Regions from separate parts of the Mesorhizobium sp. M1227 genome, predicted to be linked through region 1. Evidence: predicted binding sites of a transcription regulator. Region 1 holds the regulator's gene; each other region holds the start of a gene.
What was found. The regulator PhoB, encoded in region 1, activates phosphate uptake and scavenging genes when phosphate is short. The targets are predictions, from matches to a motif close to TGTCATNNANCTGTCAT.
Positions count from the first base shown of each region.

Region 2: a site for PhoB is predicted at 2,367-2,383, ahead of olsB (l-ornithine N(alpha)-acyltransferase). Genes of this name have one in related genera too.
Region 3: a site for PhoB is predicted at 2,688-2,704, ahead of NKH28_RS05935 (esterase-like activity of phytase family protein). Genes of this name have one in related genera too.
Region 4: a site for PhoB is predicted at 1,941-1,957, ahead of phnF (phosphonate metabolism transcriptional regulator PhnF). Genes of this name have one in related genera too.

Region 1 is NZ_JAMYLZ010000009.1:28,895-33,502, forward strand. Features, by position in the region: gene pstA (phosphate ABC transporter permease PstA) at 1-486, shown strand, start outside; gene pstB (phosphate ABC transporter ATP-binding protein PstB) at 483-1,286, shown strand; gene phoU (phosphate signaling complex protein PhoU) at 1,319-2,026, shown strand; gene phoB (phosphate regulon transcriptional regulator PhoB) at 2,043-2,732, shown strand; gene NKH28_RS13955 (ROK family protein) at 2,742-3,986, opposite strand; gene xylF (D-xylose ABC transporter substrate-binding protein) at 4,272-4,608, shown strand, end outside.
Region 2 is NZ_JAMYLZ010000025.1:81,580-86,187, reverse strand. Features, by position in the region: gene NKH28_RS24230 (response regulator) at 9-2,297, shown strand; gene olsB (l-ornithine N(alpha)-acyltransferase) at 2,447-3,322, shown strand; gene grpE (nucleotide exchange factor GrpE) at 3,459-4,094, opposite strand; gene NKH28_RS24215 (hypothetical protein) at 4,331-4,534, shown strand.
Region 3 is NZ_JAMYLZ010000003.1:88,873-93,480, forward strand. Features, by position in the region: gene NKH28_RS05930 (L,D-transpeptidase) at 176-961, shown strand; gene NKH28_RS05935 (esterase-like activity of phytase family protein) at 1,108-2,586, opposite strand; gene NKH28_RS05940 (TIM barrel protein) at 2,835-3,824, shown strand; gene NKH28_RS05945 (sugar ABC transporter substrate-binding protein) at 3,867-4,608, shown strand, end outside.
Region 4 is NZ_JAMYLZ010000025.1:20,547-25,154, reverse strand. Features, by position in the region: gene NKH28_RS23970 (ABC transporter permease) at 1-54, shown strand, start outside; gene NKH28_RS23965 (zinc-binding alcohol dehydrogenase family protein) at 125-1,141, shown strand; gene phnF (phosphonate metabolism transcriptional regulator PhnF) at 1,160-1,903, opposite strand; gene phnG (phosphonate C-P lyase system protein PhnG) at 2,039-2,500, shown strand; gene phnH (phosphonate C-P lyase system protein PhnH) at 2,500-3,108, shown strand; gene NKH28_RS23945 (carbon-phosphorus lyase complex subunit) at 3,110-4,222, shown strand; gene NKH28_RS23940 (alpha-D-ribose 1-methylphosphonate 5-phosphate C-P-lyase PhnJ) at 4,219-4,608, shown strand, end outside.

The DNA of each region.
Region 1 (4,608 bases):
ATCGGCTTGTTTGTCTATGAGCTGATGGTGCGGCCAATGGGACATTTCTCGGCCATTGCCGGCGCCGTTGCGCTTGCCATCCTGGTCATTCCGGTGGTCGTGCGCACCACTGAAGACATGCTCAACCTGGTGCCGAACGCGTTGCGTGAAGCCGGTGCCGCGATCGGCGCGCCACGCTGGGTGGTGATCCGTTCGGTCGCCTACCGCGCCGCATTGTCCGGCATCGTCACCGGCATATTGCTGGCGATAGCACGCATTTCCGGCGAGACGGCGCCGCTGCTCTTCACCGCGCTCAACAACCAGTTCTGGAGCAGCAATATCAACGCGCCGATGGCCAGCCTGCCGGTGACCATCTTCCAGTTCGCTCTCAGCCCTTACGAGGAATGGCAGCAACTGGCGTGGACCGGCGCACTCATAATCACCCTGACGGTTCTGGGCTTGAGCATCCTCGCCCGCAGCCTTACCGGACGCAGAGAGGACAGATGACACAGATGTTGTCCCCAGACATGACGATGACCGAAACGGTCACCGAGAAGACGAAGATCGAGGTCAAGAATCTCAACTTCTACTACGGCCAGAGCAAGGCGCTGAAGGACATCAGCCTGTCGCTGCCCGAGCGCAGCGTCACGGCCTTCATCGGCCCTTCGGGCTGCGGGAAATCGACGCTGCTGCGTGTGTTCAACCGCATCTATGAGCTCTACCCAAAACAGACGGCCGAGGGCCAGGTGCTGCTCGACGGCAAGAACATTCTCGACCGGTCGCAGGATCTCAACCTCCTCAGGACCAAGATCGGCATGGTGTTCCAGAAGCCGACGCCGTTCCCGATGTCGATCTACGAGAACATCGCCTTCGGCGTCAGGCTCTACGAGAACCTCGGCAAGTCCGAGATGGACGGCCGCGTCGAACAGGCGTTGAAGCGCGCCGCGCTGTGGAGCGAGGTCAAGGACAAGCTCAACGCCAGCGGCTTGAGCCTGTCCGGCGGCCAGCAGCAGCGGCTCTGTATCGCCCGCACCGTGGCGGTGAAGCCGGAAGTCATTCTGCTCGACGAACCGGCTTCGGCGCTCGACCCGCTGTCGACGGCCAAGATCGAGGAACTGATCGACGAATTGCAAGCCGACTACACGATCGTCATCGTCACCCACAACATGCAGCAGGCGGCGCGCGTGTCGCGCCAGACGGCCTTCATGTATCTGGGTGAACTGGTCGAGTTCGACCGGACCGAGAAGATCTTCACGTCGCCCCGCGAGAAGCGCACGCAGGACTACATCACTGGCCGCTTCGGCTGAGCCGTTCCGATCATGCATATGAGGACAGGACCATGGGCGAACACACAGTCGCTTCTTTCGACGAGGATCTCGAGCAGATCAGCAAGCTGATCCGCGACATGGCCGACCTCGCCGGTTCGATGGTCGGCGGGGCGACCAAGGCCCTGTTGAATTCCGACAACGTGCTGGCGCAACGCGTCGTTTCCGACGACGCCATCATGGATGCGCGTCAACGCGAACTGGACGACCGCGCCATCACCCTGATCGCCAAACGCCAGCCGATGGCCCACGATCTTCGCCATGTGGTCGGAGCGATCCGCATGGCGGGCGACCTCGAACGCATCGGCGACCTTGCCAAGAATATCGCCAAGCGCGTGAGTGCCGTCGGCCTCAGCGCCACGCCGCGGGACCTGTCGCATTCCATCGACGCGATGGCGCAGCTGGTTCTCATCCAGGTGCAGGGTGTCATCGAGGAATATGCTGCAGGCGATGCGGCCGCGTTGGCCAAGCTTCGTGCCGCCGACGAGCGCATCGACGTTAAATACACGTCCGTGTTCCGCGAGCTGTTGACCTACATGATGGAAGATCCGCGCAACATCACCGCTTGCACGCACCTGCTGTTCTGCGCCAAGAATCTGGAGCGGATCGGCGACCATGTCACCAACATCGCCGAAAATGCGTATTATGTGCTGACCGGCGAGCAATTGCCGGTCAATCGTCCGAAGCAGGACGAAACGACAATGTCCGCACCGGTGACATGATGGGGGTGCCCAGCCGATGATCGCACCACGCATAATGGTGGTGGAGGACGAGGAGCCGTTGGGTGTGCTGCTCCGCTACAATCTCGAATCCGAAGGCTACCAGGTCGAGGTGGTGACACGCGGCGACGAAGCCGAGATCCGTTTGCAGGAGAATGTGCCCGACCTTTTGGTGCTCGACTGGATGATACCAGCGGTTTCCGGCATCGAGCTCTGTCGTCGGTTGCGGGTGCGCCCCGAAACCGAGCGGCTGCCGATCATCATGCTGACCGCGCGCGGCGAGGAGAGCGACCGGGTGCGCGGTCTTTCGACCGGCGCCGACGACTATCTGGTCAAGCCGTTTTCGACACCGGAATTCATGGCCAGGGTCAAGGCGCTGCTGCGGCGCGCCAAGCCGGAAGTGCTGTCCAGCGTGCTGAAGGTCGGCGACATCGTGCTCGATCGCGAATCGCACAGGGTCTATCGCAAGAAGAGCGAAATCAGGCTCGGGCCGACCGAATTCCGGCTGCTCGAGTTCATGATGCGGCATCCGGGCCGTGTCTTCTCGCGCAGCCAGTTACTCGATAATGTCTGGGGGGAGACAATCTACATCGACGAACGCACCGTCGACGTGCATGTCGGGCGGCTGCGCAAAGCCGTCAACAACGGCCGGATGCCGGATGTCATCCGCACCATCCGCGGCGCCGGCTATGCGATCAGGGAAGATTGACCCGCCTGGTCAGGCTACGTTCTTTCTGACGCTGGGCCTCATTTGCGCGCCCGGCGCGAAAATCTCCTGGTCGACGAAGCTTAACGCCCGCATCGCGCAGCCTTCGCGGATCAGAGGCAATTCGTTCGGCTCTGTATCGAAGGAGATCGAGCCTGAATGCTGGCCGCCGGCGGTCTGGGCGATTGCCTTCCGCAAGGCCGGCTCGATCAGATCGAAGGCGGCGGCACTGGCGCCGACCATCGCGACCGGTGCCGGATCGATCAGCGCGAACAGCGAGCCGAGACCGAAACCCAGCGCTTCGCCGGCCTTGCGGTAGGCCTCGCGTTCCGGCCCATCTTTCTCGCGCGCCCGGGCCGCCAGTGCGCGCATGTCGGCGTCGCTGACATCGGCGACCGGTTCGCTGTCTTCGCTCATCTGCCTGGCGTTGCGCCAGATGGCGTAGTTGCCGGCATACGCCTCGATGCAGCCGCGCCGCCCGCAACGGCAGAGCGCGCCGCCCGGACGATGGATCATGTGGCCAAATTCGCCGCCCGAGGAATGCGTCCCGGTGAACAGTTCGCCCTTCAGCACCAGCCCCATGCCGATGCCATGCGAAAGCAGGATGGCGATGAAGTCATCGCGATAGCGATCCGGATTGCGCCAGCGCAAAGCCACCGCCATCATGTTGCAGTCGTTCTCCACCGTTGCCGGGATGCCGAATTCGTCCTCCAGCATATCGGCAAAGGCGATGTCGGTCTGCGGCGTGATCGGCGACCACAGCATGGCGCGTGCAGGGGAGTCGGTAATGCCCTGAATCGCCAGGGCGATGCGGGCGACACTGCGGACGTCAAGATCTGGATCCTGCAGCCGGCGCCGGACGATGGCCATGCATTCACGGATCAGCTCGTCGCGCGGCATAGTCAGCGTGTCCAGCCGGCGCTGTTCCTCGGCGACCACCTGTCCCGTATAGTCGATAATGGCGGCCGAAAGGAAATTCAGCGACAACACCACGGTCAGCACCGCCGCCGCTTCCGGGTTGAGGGCGAGGCCGACTTGCGGACGACCGCGTTTCAACGAAACGGGCTCACTTGGCTTGCTCTCGGCGAGGATGCCTTCCCGTATCAGGTCGGAAGAAATCGCCGATATGGTCGAATGACTGAGGCCGGTGGTAGCTGCGATCTCAGTACGCGATGGCTGGCCGGCCCGGCGCACCGCCGAGATCACCATCGCCCGGTTGCGCCGGCGCAAATCGTCATGGCGGATTCCGACCGACATTGTTTTGCTTTCCTCCCGGTTGCCGCGGCCGCTCATGAACCGGAAGCCGTCGGTAATGTCCGACAAATAGTGTCGGATGAGGCAAATAGTGTCAGATGCAGGTGGCGCTGTCATCGTTTATTCCGACGCTCGAAAAAACTCGCAGAGTCATCAAAATCCATCAGAATCGATGTTGACAGCAGCCGGAGATCGGGCCAGTATTTTTTCGAGGCTCGAAAAAATTAGAGCTTCTAAGCTGGTCTTTGAGCCAATTGATCACGCCGTACGCGGCGCAGGGAGGATATGATGAAGAAATTCACGACCGCCATTCTGGCGGGTGTCGCCATGACGCTGGCGCTGGCGTCAGTGGCGCAGGCTAAAGACAAGGTCATCGGCGTTTCCTGGTCGAACTTCCAGGAAGAGCGCTGGAAGACCGACGAGGCCGCAATGAAGGCGGCCATCGAGGCCGCAGGCGACAAGTATATTTCCGCCGACGCACAGTCCAACCCCGGCAAGCAGCTCACCGACGTCGAGAGCCTGATCTCGCAGGGCGCCAACGCACTGATCATCCTGGCGCAGGACGCCTCGGCCATCGGGCCGGCCGTGCAAAAGGCGCTGGACGAAGGTATTCCGGTTGTCGGCT
Region 2 (4,608 bases), on a different contig from region 1:
ATTTCCGTATGATTGCGGAACCCGGCATCAGAGAGGCGGAACCAGCCGAACGGGCCGACGGGACGGCCCCCGCGGCGCCAGGACGGCAGCTTGTCGCCGCGCCACCGCTGGCGCCGGAACTGCCGGCCTCCAACCGCGAAGGCCTGCCCTTCCTGACGCTCGTCGCCATTGTCGTGCTGGCAGGCTTTTCGCATCTGACCGGGGCGCCGATCTTCATCACTATCGGCCTTTTGGCGACAGCCATCGCCGGGCTCGCCATGCATCTGCGCAACAGGCGCACCGAGCGCCGCGCGGTGGCCCTGCTCGATGCCACGACCGCCCGCAGCCGCGCCGAAATAGAGACGCTGGCCGACCGCATGTGGGAGATGCAGGAGAGCGAGGAGCGCTTTCTCGGGCTGATCGATGCACTCGGCGATCTCGTCGTCCATCGTGACCGCGACGGCCACATTGTCTACGCCAACAAGGTTTTCGCCGACCTTGTCGAAACCGACCAGCGCGACCTTGCCGGCAAGACCCTGGCCGAACTAGGCATCGATGTCGGCATCGTCCCCGACGCCGCGTTTTCCGACCATGAATGCCTGAGTTCCACCGACGTCGCCATTCGCACGCCGGACGGCCCACGCTGGTTCTCTTGGATCGAGCTGTCGGTGCGCGACAAGGACAGCGGCGCCGTTTCGCATCGCGCCATCGCCCGCGACATCACCGCTCGCAAGCGCGCCGAATCCTCGCTGATCACCGCCCGCGAGCGGGCCGAATATGCGAGCCAGGCCAAATCGCGCTTCCTCGCCACCGTCAGCCACGAGATCCGCACGCCGATGAACGGCATCATGGGCATGGCCCGGCTTCTCGCCGACACCAGCCTTTCGCCCGAGCAGCGGACCTATGTCGGCGCCATCTCGACCTCGGCCAGCGCGCTGCTGGCGCTGATCGAGGACCTGCTCGACTACTCCAAGATCGAGGCCGGCCGCTTCGATCCCGAACCGCAGCCGATGTCGGTGCGCGAGATCGCCGACAATGTCATCGAGCTTTTGGCGGCGCGGGCTTTTGCCAAGGATATCGGCCTCGGCTGTCATGTCGAACCCGACGTGCCGCAGCTGATCACCGCCGACCCCGGCAGGGTCAGGCAGGTGCTGCTCAATCTCATCGGCAACGCCGTCAAGTTCACCGACAGCGGCGGCGTCCTGGCAAGCATCGCCCGCGTCCGCACCGAAACCACCGACCGCATCCGCTTCACCATCACCGACACCGGCCCCGGTCTGCGCGAGGAGGACATGGAGCGCATATTCGCGGACTTCGAACAGGCTGACGGCACCTCGACCCGTGCGCATGGCGGTGCCGGCCTCGGTCTCGCCATTTCCAAGCGCCTGGTGACCGCCATGGGCGGCACTATCTCTGTGTCGAGCCGGCTTGGCCAGGGGTCCGAATTCGTCTTCGAGATTCCCGCTATTTCCGCCGTCGAGGCGCCGCAGATCCGCCAGGACGCGCTGTCGGGCCGGCATGCCGTGATCGTGTCGAAGAACCTGGTCGAGGCCGAAGCCCTCGCCCGCACCATTCGCGCCAATGGCGGCACGGTCGATCTGGCCACCGCCGCAGCCCAGGCCACCCCTTTCGCCGAGAGCTGCGACGTGCTGCTGATCGATGCTGCCATGGAGCAAAGCGACGGCAGGCTGCTCAGGCGCCTGCGCCAGAGCGGATTTGCCGATTGCGAGGCAGTGACGCTGATCGCACCGACCGACCGTGGCATGCTTGGCGAGTTCCGTGCCAATGGTTACGCCACCTTCCTTGCGAGGCCGGTGCGCGGCGAGACATTGCTGCGCGTGCTTTTGACCAGCCACGCGCCGGTCATCGCCGAGCCGCAACTGCAAAGGCGCGGCGCGCAGGCGGGGCACGCCATTGGCGCCCGCCAGCAGGGCCTGTCGGTGCTGATCGCCGAGGACAACGACATCAACGCCATGCTGGCCCGCGCCACGCTGCTGAAGGCCGGGCATCGCGTGAAAGTGGTCGGCAACGGCAAGGCCGCCGTCGAGGCGGTCATCAGCACCGGCCACAAGCACCGTTACGACGTGGTGCTGATGGACTTGCATATGCCTGTCATGGACGGCCTGGACGCCATCGCCGCCATCCGCCGCCATGAGGAGGAGACCGCGGTGCCGCCAGTGCCGATCATGGTGCTGTCGGCCGACAGCCAGGAAAAGACCCGCCACGCCGTGCTCGCTCACGGTGCCAGCGGCTTCGTCACCAAGCCGCTCGACCCCGATGCCCTGGTTCATGCGGTCGAAGGGCAAGCGGCCGCCTGAGGCACAACATAGACGGTTGATAGATTACCCAGCCGACGAAGTATTGCCCGCAGAGCCGTATCACGGTACTGTCACAATCCTGTTGCACCTACACCGTATCCCCGTGCCAAGAGGGATGGCTCGAAGGAGAATCACTCGTGCATACAGTCATGCCGGAATGTGATGCTCGGCCGAACGCCAGCGGGCCTTTGCTCGTCGGCCGGAACGCCGATGCCGTCATAAAAGGCGCATCGCTCGGCCGCATCGGCAATCTCGAAGTGCGGCTCGCCCGCAACGAGGCCGAGATCGCTGCCGCGCAGGAAGTGCGCTACCGGGTGTTCTACGACGAGCTTGGTGCCAGGAAGGACCTGTTCCAGATGCAGGACCGCCGCGATGCCGATCGCTTCGATCCCCTCTGCGATCATCTGCTGGTCTTCGATACTTCGCTTTCCGGCCCCGAGCATCGCCGCATCGTCGGCACCTACCGCCTGCTGCGGCAGGAGATTGCCGCGGCCGCCGGCGGCTTCTATTCCGAAGGTGAATTCGAGCTGACCAAGCTCATCGCGCGGCATCCCGGCCAGCGCTTCCTCGAGCTCGGCCGCTCCTGCGTTCTGCCGGAATACCGCTCGAAGCGCACCATCGAGGCGCTGTGGCAAGGCATCTGGGCCTACATCAACCATTACGGCATCGGCGTGATGACCGGCTGCGCGTCGTTCCACGGCACCGTGCCTGCGGCACATGCCGAGGCGCTGACCTATCTTGCCCACCACTGCCGGACGAATTCATCCTGGGACGTGCGCGCCGTCGCCGGGCGCTATTGTTCCATGGATCTGATGCCGATCGAGGCCGTCAACACCAAGGCGGCGATCGCGGCGATGCCGCCGCTGGTCAAGGGCTATCTGCGCGTCGGCGCGCGCATCGGCGACGGTTGCGTCATTGATCGTGAATTCTCGACGGTCGACGTGTTCGTGGTGATGCCGGTCAAGGAGATCGGTGCCCGCTACGTCAATTATTATGGCGGAGAAGCGCAGCGGTTTGCGGCCTGAATAGGGCAGTAGGGGAGTAGGCGGAGAGAAGGCAAGGGCCCGAGTAGGCAATTGCTCTACTTTACCCGACGTAGCGCTATTCCCTACTCCCGTACTGCCCTACTCCCGTACTGCCCTATTCCCCTACTCCCCTAACTTACGCATCTTTCTCAGCCTGCTCGTTGACCGGCCCCGGCTCCACCGGCGCTTCGCTCGCCACATGCTTGGGGCCGCCCTTGGCGACGCCGACCATGGCCGGCCGCAGAACACGCTCGCCGATCGAATAGCCGGGCTGCACGACCTGCACGACCGTGTTGGCCGGTACGTCGGGATTGGGCACCTCGAACATCGCCTGGTGGAAATTCGGATCGAATTTCTCGCCCTCGGGCTCGAGCTTCTTCACGCCGTGGCGTTCCAGCGCCGACAGCATGGCGCGCTCGGTGATCTCGACGCCGTCGATCAGCGCCTTGAAGCCGGCATCGCCCGAAGCCTTGGCCTCCTCCGGGATGGCATCCAGCGCACGGCGCAGATTGTCTGACACCGAAAGCATGTCGCGGGCAAAGTTGGCGACTGCATAGGCGCGCGCGTCGTGGACGTCGCGGGCGGTGCGGCGACGCAAGTTCTCCATGTCGGCCGCGACGCGTAGCGCGCGATCCTTCAGCTCTTCGTTTTCCTTCAGAAGCCGCACAAGCGCTTCATAGTCGCCGTCGACGCCACCTTCCCTTGGCTCCGCGGCAGCCTCGGTCTTCTCGGCTTCATCGGGCGCGCGTTCGTCTTTTGCCTGGTCGCTCATCGCCGTTTCCCGTCATTTTCGAATGGTGTGGATTTGCGCCCGATATCGAGGTTTGGCGGCCAAAAATCAAGGGGCAAGCGATACTGCAGCCGCTGTCGCTGCTTGATGGCGGACGGGGCAGACCTTTCGATTTTAATTCAAACTTTACCGTACCCGACGGCTTTGCTTGCCAGCATGCTACAATGCGGGAACCATTCCTCCCTTGGAAGAGTTTCGAAGCCGACACAGGATTTTGGATGATGCCCCGCAGGAATGGCGAAAAACGCGACGGGCTCGCCGCCGATATCCGGCGCCAGCTCGGCACCGAGGCGACTAAGCGCTTTCTGCGCACCTTGCCGGCCTTCCGCACGGAGTCCGATATTCCCGACCGTCTGAAGGAATTGCTCGACCGCCTGGACGGCGTCGAAGCCAAGGTGGTCGCAGGCGGGCGCCGTCGGTAGATACCGTCGCCAGCAACACGACCTGCGATTGCGGCCGCAATTCCTCGCCATCGCGCGACATTTACCCGCAGTAA
Region 3 (4,608 bases), on a different contig from region 1:
AAGGCTTGTCTGAGTCCGCAATGATTGCCGATTTAACGGGAGAGGTCGATGCGGCGCTGTAAATTCCGCCTGGCGTGCCTTGATCTAAGCATTTCTCAACCTTCCGGAATCGTATATTGATCCCGCACGCGTGGGGCCGCATTTTCCTGGATCTCATGGGTAGGCCGGGGGGCTCATGTCCGATATTCCGTTGTTTTTTGAGCGCCTGAACCGGCGCGCCTTTCTTGGTGCATCCGCTCTGGGCGCGGCCTCCGTGGCTCTTTCGTCGTGCACTACGACGGACGTGGCGGCGCCGGTGCCCGCGGCACCAAGCGATCCGGCTTTCGGCGATGCCGCAAGCATGTATGGCGCGCGCATCGACGAGGGCTATCAACTGCCGGCAATCCCGGTAGCCAAGGTCGATCCGAAATTCGTGCGTCAAATCGTGGCCGACCCGACTGGAGAAAAACCCGGCACGATCGTCGTCGATACTTCCGAGCACTTCCTCTATTTGGTGCGCGACGGCGGCAAGGCAATTCGCTATGGCGTCAGCCTCGGCAAGGCCGGTTTCGGATGGACCGGCAGCGCCGTGGTTCAGGCGAGGAAGAAGTGGCCGGTCTGGACGCCGCCGCCGGAAATGATCCAACGCCGGCCGGAACTGGCGAAATACAAGGACGGCATGCCGCCCGGCCCGCAGAGCCCGCTTGGTGCCCGCGCGCTGTATCTCTTCCGTGACGGCAAGGACACGATGTATAGGCTGCACGGCACGCCGGAGTGGGATTCCATTGGGAAGAACGCTTCCTCCGGCTGTGTGCGCTTCATGAATCAGGACATTATCGACCTCTACAGCCGCGTCGACGGCGTCGCGCCGGTCTTCGTGCGCCCGAACCTGTCGGCCGCCGGGAAGATCGCCGCCGTGTCGAACAGGACGGCCGAGCGGATCGATGCCGGCGTGCCAAAGGACGCGGAGATGTTGAGGTAAGTGCCTTCGACTGGATCGTCAGTCGCAGGTTTTGCAACGCACCAGGACACCGTCCTTGCGCGGGCGAGCCGCAACTGAAGGGCACGACCGCTCAATCGCGCCAGCTCAGGCGGACGCGTTCCGCGCGTCCGCCTGTATGGGTGCCGCTACTTCTTGGCGAGGCCTGGGAGCGTGACCTGATAGACCAGGAACATGGTGTCGACATCGGCGCCATCCTCGGCCTTGTAGGCCGCGCCTACCTGGAAGCCGTCCTGCGTGAGGAAGTCATTGTCATTGGCGACGAACAGGAAATAGTCGTCGGGCAGTGTCGGATCGAGGACGCTCACCACCGACATCGCCTCCCACTTCTCCGAAAGGTTGTTGCGGTCGTTGGGCGCGCCATTGTGCAGCCCGAAGCGGCCGAGCTCGGTCTTGTCGTTGATGTCAATGAGCGGCGTCAGCTTGGCCGGCGTCACCGATGGATCGAGCTCACCCTTGGGCGCCAGCGGCTTGTCCTTGTCGAATTCTGTGCCGGCGACATCGGTTGCCGCAGACAGATCGACGACGCTGATCTCGCGGTGGAGCGAGGTGTCGCCCTTCAGCCCCTGGCCATTGCCGCTGTCGCGCGCCAGCATCAGGAAGGTCTTGTCCGACAGCGCCACGATTTCGCTCTGCGCGGCGATCTTGGTTTTGCCCTTGGCATCGGTGAACACCGGCAGCGGCACGACATATTCATGCGCGAGCTTGAGCTGGCCGGGATCCGAGGCATCGTAGACCAGCGCGCGCGTGTTCTGACGCGTCGAGGCGGAATCGCCGCCATCCTGCCTTGGGGCCGACTGCAGCACGGCAATCAGGAACTTCCCGTCCGGCGTCAGCGCCATGCCTTCGAGGCCCTGGTTGTTCTGACGGCCGGTTTCGGGATCCTTCGGATCCGGGTCTGCCGCGCCAAGTCCCGGATTGTTGGAAGCAAAGTTTGGCGTCCCGTGACGCATCGGGACAAGCGCCGCCGGCGGCTGCGTTGCCGACATCAGACGCCCATCGGCGGAGAAGCGGTAGATGTTCGGACCGTATTCGTCCGAGATGAACATCGTGCCGTCGGGCAGCCGTGCGATCGCTTCGTTATCGAGCGCGAGCTTGCCGTTGGCTTCGGGCAGGATCGGCATGTCGTCGGTCGCGGCACGCACGCCGTTGAGCGGATCGAGGCCGGTTGCGTCGGCGCCCTTGTCGTCGGTCAAAAGCATGGTGTCGGCAAGCGTCGCCTTGAGGCCCGATTGTTCCTGGCCGGTGGCCGGCACTGCACCCGGCGCGATCGGGGCGAACTCGAGGGCGATCGTGTTGAGGCGCGGGCGGTAATCGGTGGTACCGACGACATTGTAGCCGCGGTCCGGCAACAGCCATAACGAGCCCTTATAGCCATCGGCGCCATGTGTCCAGCCGGCAGCGTCGATCGACATGCCCGAGCCGGAGCCAAACGTCTCGCCGAACTTGTCCTTCTGGCTGGCCGGGATGCGGCCGACACCGACCAGGCCCTTGTTGACGAAGCCGACGCCGCCGACGGTCGCGGCGTTTTCTGCCAAGGCCGGGGTCAAGGCGGTGAACATCGCCAGCGCGACGGCGAGGGACGCGGTTCGGAGCAGGTTTTTCATGGATATCCTCTTTTGAGACAAAGCTGCCGGGATCTGAAAAAGCGCCGCGTGGCATCGAGGATGCCGCGAAAGCCTTCGGAGAAGCGATCTAGGACGCGAACATGATACTTGCGTGACAGTGCCGCGCTTGCTTGTCCCCCGTGGTCGCAACTGGCCTGGGTATGGCGAATTCGTCGTCGCCGAGCGAGCAATTAACAACTTTACAAATAATCGTTCTAATGTAAAGTTATGACAATGGAAGGTCCCCGATGACTGCCTATCGTTTCGCCACCCGCCTCAATTCCTTTGCCTCGCGGCCACAGTCCGAGTGGCCCGATCTTGTCGGCAAACCGTCCATGCTGCAAATGGCGGCACGTGCGGCGAAGGTTGCGGAGTTGACCGATCTCGACCTCAACTTCCCCGACCATGTCGATGAAAAGCCTCCGGAAATAGCGCGCAAACTCGGCGATATCGGGCTTTCCATCAATGGTTTCGCCATGCGCTACTATTCCAATCCGGCTTTCAAGCTCGGCGCCTTCACCAACCCGGATCCTGCCATTCGCCGCGAAGCCATCGACCTGACCAAGGCCGGCATCGACGCCACCCGCGAGGCGGGCGCCAGCCTGATGACCTTGTGGCTCGGGCAGGATGGCTTCGACTATGCCTTCCAGGTGGACTACGCAGCGCTCTGGCAACACGAAATCGATGGCATTCGTGAAGTTGCGGCGCATGATCCGGGCTGCCAAATCAGCCTTGAATACAAACCCAACGAGCCGCGCTCCTACAGCCTGATGCCAGATGCGGCGACTACATTGCTGGCGATCCGCGAGATCGGCCTGCCCAATCTCGGCGTGACGCTCGATTTCGCCCATGTGCTCTATGCCGACGAGCAGCCGGCCTTTGCCGCAGCACTCGTGGCGCGCCATAGCAAGCTGCTCGGCGTGCATCTCAACGACGGCTACGCCAAGCGCGACGACGGCCTGATGGTCGGCGCCGTGCACACGCTGCAAACGATCGAGCTGCTCAGGCAGATCCGTCGAGACGGCTATGCCGGCGCCATCTACTTCGACACGTTTCCCGATATGACCGGGCTCGACCCGATCCACGAATGCGAAGTCAACATCGCGACCGTCAAGCGCATGCTGCGCGTCGTCGATCGGCTGGACGGGGACAACCGCCTGTCAGCCGCCGTCGGCCGTCAGGACGCGATCGCCTCGCAGGCCATCATCCAGGAAGCCATGCTCGGGCCGGACAGCTGAAGCTCCGGCGCCATCACCGTTTTCAACCAGGGAGGAAAGACCATGAAATTTCTGCTTGCCACCGCTGCCGCTGCCCTGATGGCGCTGTCCATCGGCTCGGCTTTTTCCGCGGACCTCGCGCCGCTCAATTCCGACACCGAGAAGGATCGCATCGACTGGTCGCAGCTCGAGGCCAGGTTCGGTGCGTTCCCCAAGCTGCCCGAGGGTACCAAGGCGGGTGCGGTCTCAAAGACGCTGACCAATGAATACTGGCGCTCGCTGGGAGAGGGCTACAAGTCGTTCGGCGACCGCATCGGCGTGCCCGTCGTCTACCAGGCGGCGCAGAGCGAGGGCGACCAGCTCGGTCAGCTCACCATCGCCGAAGGCCTGGTCACACAGGGCTACAACGTGCTGCTCGTCTCGCCGCAGACCGACTCCAACCTGCAGCCGATCATGGAACAGGCCAAGGCGGCCAACGTGCCGGTGGTCAACGTCAATGATGCTGTTATTCCGCAGGCCGAGCATTATGTCGGTAATGTCCAGCGCGACAATGGCGTGCGCGTCGCCAAATGGTTCATCAAGAACCGGCCGGACGGCGGCAAGGTCGCCATCGTCGAAGGCCAGGCCGGCGTCTACGCCGCCGTCCAGCGTACCGACGGTTTCAAGACCACGATCACCGAGGCCGGCAAGTTCGACGTCGTCGCCAGCGTCCCCGGTAACTGGGATCGCCAGACCTCCTACGACGCGGCCACCAACATCCTGCAACAGCACCCCGACCTGATCGGCTTCTATGCCAACAATGACG
Region 4 (4,608 bases), on a different contig from region 1:
GTGCTGATCATCGTCATCGTCTATTTCGACGGGCTGCGCCGCCGCGGCAAATAGACTGCCTCCCAACAACCGCCGGCCTCGCGACAGCAGGGCCGGCGGTGCCATGAACCGACTGGATTGAAGCATGAAAGCCGTCGTCTGCCGCTCGCCCGGCGAACTTGTCCTCGAAGATCGTCCGGCGCCTGGCGCGCCCCCCGCCGGCTGGGCGCTGGTCGCCGTCAGCCATGTCGGCATCTGCGGCACCGACTATCACATCTTCGAAGGCAAGCACCCGTTCCTCGCCTATCCCCGCATCATGGGCCACGAGGTTTCCGGCACCGTGATCGAGGTTGGCGAGGACATCGATCTCGCCGTCGGCGAAGCGGTGGTCGTCAATCCCTATCTCGCCTGCGGCAAATGCATCGCCTGCCGGCAAGGCAAGCCGAATTGCTGCGTCAGGATCGAGGTGCTCGGCGTCCACCGCGACGGCGCCATGTGCGAGCAGATCCTGGTGCCGGCGCAAAATCTTTATCCGGCAAACGGCCTGTCGCTGGCCGATGCCGCCGCCGTCGAATTCCTGGCGATCGGCGCCCATGCCGTGCGGCGCTCGCTGGCTGATCCAGGTGCGCGCACGCTGGTCATCGGCGCAGGCCCGATCGGGCTCGGCACGGCGCTGTTCGCCCGCATCGCCGGGCTAGACGTGATGCTGCTCGACATGAGTGCGGAGAGGCTGGGTTTCGCCGAAAGCGAACTCGGCTTCGCGACCCTCGACGGCTCGCAGGGCGCTGCTGCCGACCTGGTGCGGGAAGCAACCGGCGGCGACGGCTTCGACGTGGTTTTCGATGCCACCGGCAACACCCGGTCGGTGCAGTCGGCCTTCGCCCATGTCGCGCACGGCGGGGCGCTGGTCCTGGTCAGCGTCGTCAAGGACGACATCGCCTTTTCCGATCCCGAATTCCACAAGCGCGAGATGATGCTGATCGGCAGCCGCAACGCCCTGCGTGCCGATTTCGACCATGTCGCCGCCTCGATCCGCAACGGCGCGCTGCCGCTGGCAAAGCTGGTCACCCACCGCACCAAGCTTGGCGAGACGCCGCACGACCTCGCCCGCTGGGCGCATGAGAAGTCCGGCCTGATCAAGGCCGTCATTCAGGTCGGATGATGCCAGGGCTGCCGCATCTCAGAGCGCCGACAATTTGAGCTCGATCCGCTCGGCCGGGAAGCGCGACTCCGAAAACTGTATCGGCTGACCGTCGGGCGTGACGTTGACGGCGACCGTCACCAGCACGATGGCGCCGGGCTGCAGGTCGAGGTCAGCAAGGTCGGCGGCATCGGCATGGCGCGCCGACAGCACGGTCGATTGCCTGAGATAGTCGTCGATGCCGAAACGTGCCAGCGATGCGGTGATCGAACCGGTTTCCGCCATGGCGGCATCGATGCCGGCAAAGCGCCTGGCATCGAACCAGCCGGCCGCGCGGGATACCGGCATTCCATCGGCTTCGCCGCGCGTTTCCAGGCGTATCACATCGGCCCCCGTCGCAAGGCCTAAGCCCTCTGCGACACGACGGTTGGCCGGCTCGATCGATGACGCGAGCAAGGTGATATGCCGCTCGGACGCCTGTCCTTGCAATCCCTCGGAAAAGCGGGTGCGGGCGCCGATCGGATAAGACAGCCGCTTGCGCGACAGCACGAAGGTGCCGCGCCCCTGCTCCGCCCTGAGCACACCCTCCTGCACCAGCGCTGCGATAGCGCTACGCACCGTGTGGCGGTTGACGCCATAGCGTCCGGCCAACGCGATCTCCGGCGGCAGCGCGGCATTCTCGGGAAAATCGCCGGCGGCGATCGAATGCAGGATCTGGTCGGCGATCTGCCGCCACAGCGCGACACCGCTGCGCCGCTCGATGCTGTTGGCTCGTCCGATCATCTCCCGCCCCAATTCCTCGCGCCGATCTTTTGGTCCGTGTCACGTGCCCGTCATGGACACGCGCTAGATAATGGATATAATTTGTATAGTTGTCTATATCAATAGACAAATGAAGGCAGACGAGGAGCACCGGCCATGCGAGGACGGGAAGCGCGAGAGCAGGCCGAGCGCAAGGCCGTGATGGCGACGCTGGCGCAATCGGCCGGCGACGACATCGTCCGCCTCTGGGACGAAGCCGGCCTGCCTTGCGAAGCGGAACTTCTGCGTGGCCCCGAAACCGGCCTGGTTACGGTACGCGGCCGCATCGGCGGCGGTGGTGCCCCTTTCAATGTCGGCGAGGCGACGGTCACCCGTGCCACGGTGCGGCTTGCGTCCGGCCATGTCGGCCACTGCTACGCGCTCGGCCGCGACAAGCAGAAGGCAAGGCTGGCGGCAATCGCCGATGCGCTGTGGCAGGACCCGGCCCACCGCAATGAGGTCGAGACCAGGATCGTTGCGCCCTTGCAGGCGGCACTGGCCAAGGCGCGTGAACAGCGCCGCGCCGAGACGGCGGCGACCAAGGTCGATTTCTTCACCATGGTGCGCGGAGAAGACTGATGGATATCGCCACTCAATCCATTGAAGGCGGCTTCGCCGATCCGGTATTCAATGCCCAGACCGTATTCCGTGCCGTCATGGACGCGATGGCGCGGCCGGGCAGCGTCCAGCCCTTGCCGGCCCTTGCCCACCCACCGGCGCCGCTGTCGGCCACCGCCGGCGCCGTTGCGCTGGCGCTGTGCGACAACGACACGCCGCTCTGGCTCGACCCGGCTTTGCAGGTGTCGGCGGTGAAATCCTGGCTTGGCTTCCATACCGGCGCGCCGCTGGCCAACACCCCGGCCGACGCGCATTTCGCGCTGATCGCCACGCCGGCCGAGATGATGGCGCTCGACGGGTTTTCGCAAGGCACCCAGGATTATCCCGATCGTTCGACGACGCTGATCCTCGAGGTCGGCGATCTCGTCTCCGGCGCTCCGCTGCTGCTCGAAGGCCCGGGCATCGAGAAGACGGCGACGATCGCGCCGGCGCAAATGCCGCGCCATTTCGTCGAGCAATGGAAGCAGAACAACCAGCGTTTTCCGCGTGGCGTCGATATCATCCTCGCCACGTTCGACGCAATTGCCTGCCTGCCGCGCACGACGCGCATCAAGATCATGGAGGCGTAGCATGTATGTGGCGGTAAAGGGTGGCGAGACGGCCATTCGCAATGCTCACAAATTGCTCGCCGACCGCCGGCGCGGCGACCGTTCGGTGCCCGCACTTCGTCTAGACCAGATCGTCGAGCAGCTGGCGCTCGGCGTCGACCGGGTGATGAGCGAAGGTTCGCTCTACGACCGGGAATTGGCGGCACTCGCCATCGTCCAGGCGCGCGGCGACATGATCGAGGCGATCTTCCTGGTTCGCGCCTATCGCACGACGCTGCCGCGTTTCGGCTACACAAGGGCGATCGACACCGGCACGATGCTGGTCGAGCGACGGGTGTCGGCGACCTACAAGGACCTGCCCGGCGGCCAGCTGCTCGGCCCGACTTTCGACTACACCCACCGCCTGCTCGATCCCGAGCTCGCCGCCGGCGGCGATGTCGCCGAACCGGAGCAGCGCGCAGGCGAGGAGGAAGCCATGCCGCGCGTCTCGGCCATCCTCGCCCGCGAAGGCCTGATCGAGCCCGACGGCGACATGCCTGGGGACCATACCCCCGGCGACATCACCTGCGAGCCGCTCGAATTCCCGATGGCGCGCGACATCCGCCTGCAGGCGCTGTCGCGCGGCGACGAGGGGTTTCTGCTGGCGCTCGGCTATTCCACCCAGCGCGGCTACGCGCGCAACCATCCCTTCGTCGGCGAGGTTCGCATCGGCGAGGTCGAACTGGAACTGGACGTGCCGGAACTGCCCTTTGCCGTGCCGCTCGGCAGCATCCGCGTCACCGAATGCCAGATGGTCAACCAGTTCAAGGGCTCGGCCAAGGCGCCGCCGCAATTCACCCGCGGCTATGGCCTCGTCTTCGGCCAGAGCGAGCGCAAGGCCATGGCCATGGCGCTATGCGACCGCGCGCTGCGCGCCTCGGAGTTGGGTGAGGATGTCATCGCCGCAGCGCAGGACGAGGAGTTCGTCATCTCGCATTCCGACAATGTCCAGGCGACCGGCTTCGTCGAGCACCTGAAGCTGCCGCATTATGTCGACTTCCAGGCCGAACTCGACCTCGTGCGCCGCATGCGCGCCGAGCATGATGCCCGCGAAAATGCCGGCAAGGCCGAAGAAAAGAAGGAGGCAGCGGAATGAGTGCACAACCAGCGGACATCGCCAGCTACAACTTCGCCTATCTTGACGAGCAGACCAAGCGGATGATCCGCCGCGCCATCCTCAAGGGCATTGCCATCCCCGGCTACCAGGTGCCGTTTGCCTCGCGCGAAATGCCGATGCCCTATGGCTGGGGCACCGGCGGCGTGCAGGTCACCGCTTCGATCATTGGCCCGGACGATGTGCTCAAGGTCATCGACCAGGGCGCCGACGACACCACCAATGCGGTTTCGATCCGCGCCTTCTTCAAGAAGGTCGCCAATGTCGCCGTCACCACCGAGACGGCCAAGGCGACCATCATCCAGACGCGCCACCGCATTCCCGAATATCCGCTGAGTGCCGGCCAGGTGCTGGTCTATCAGGTGCCC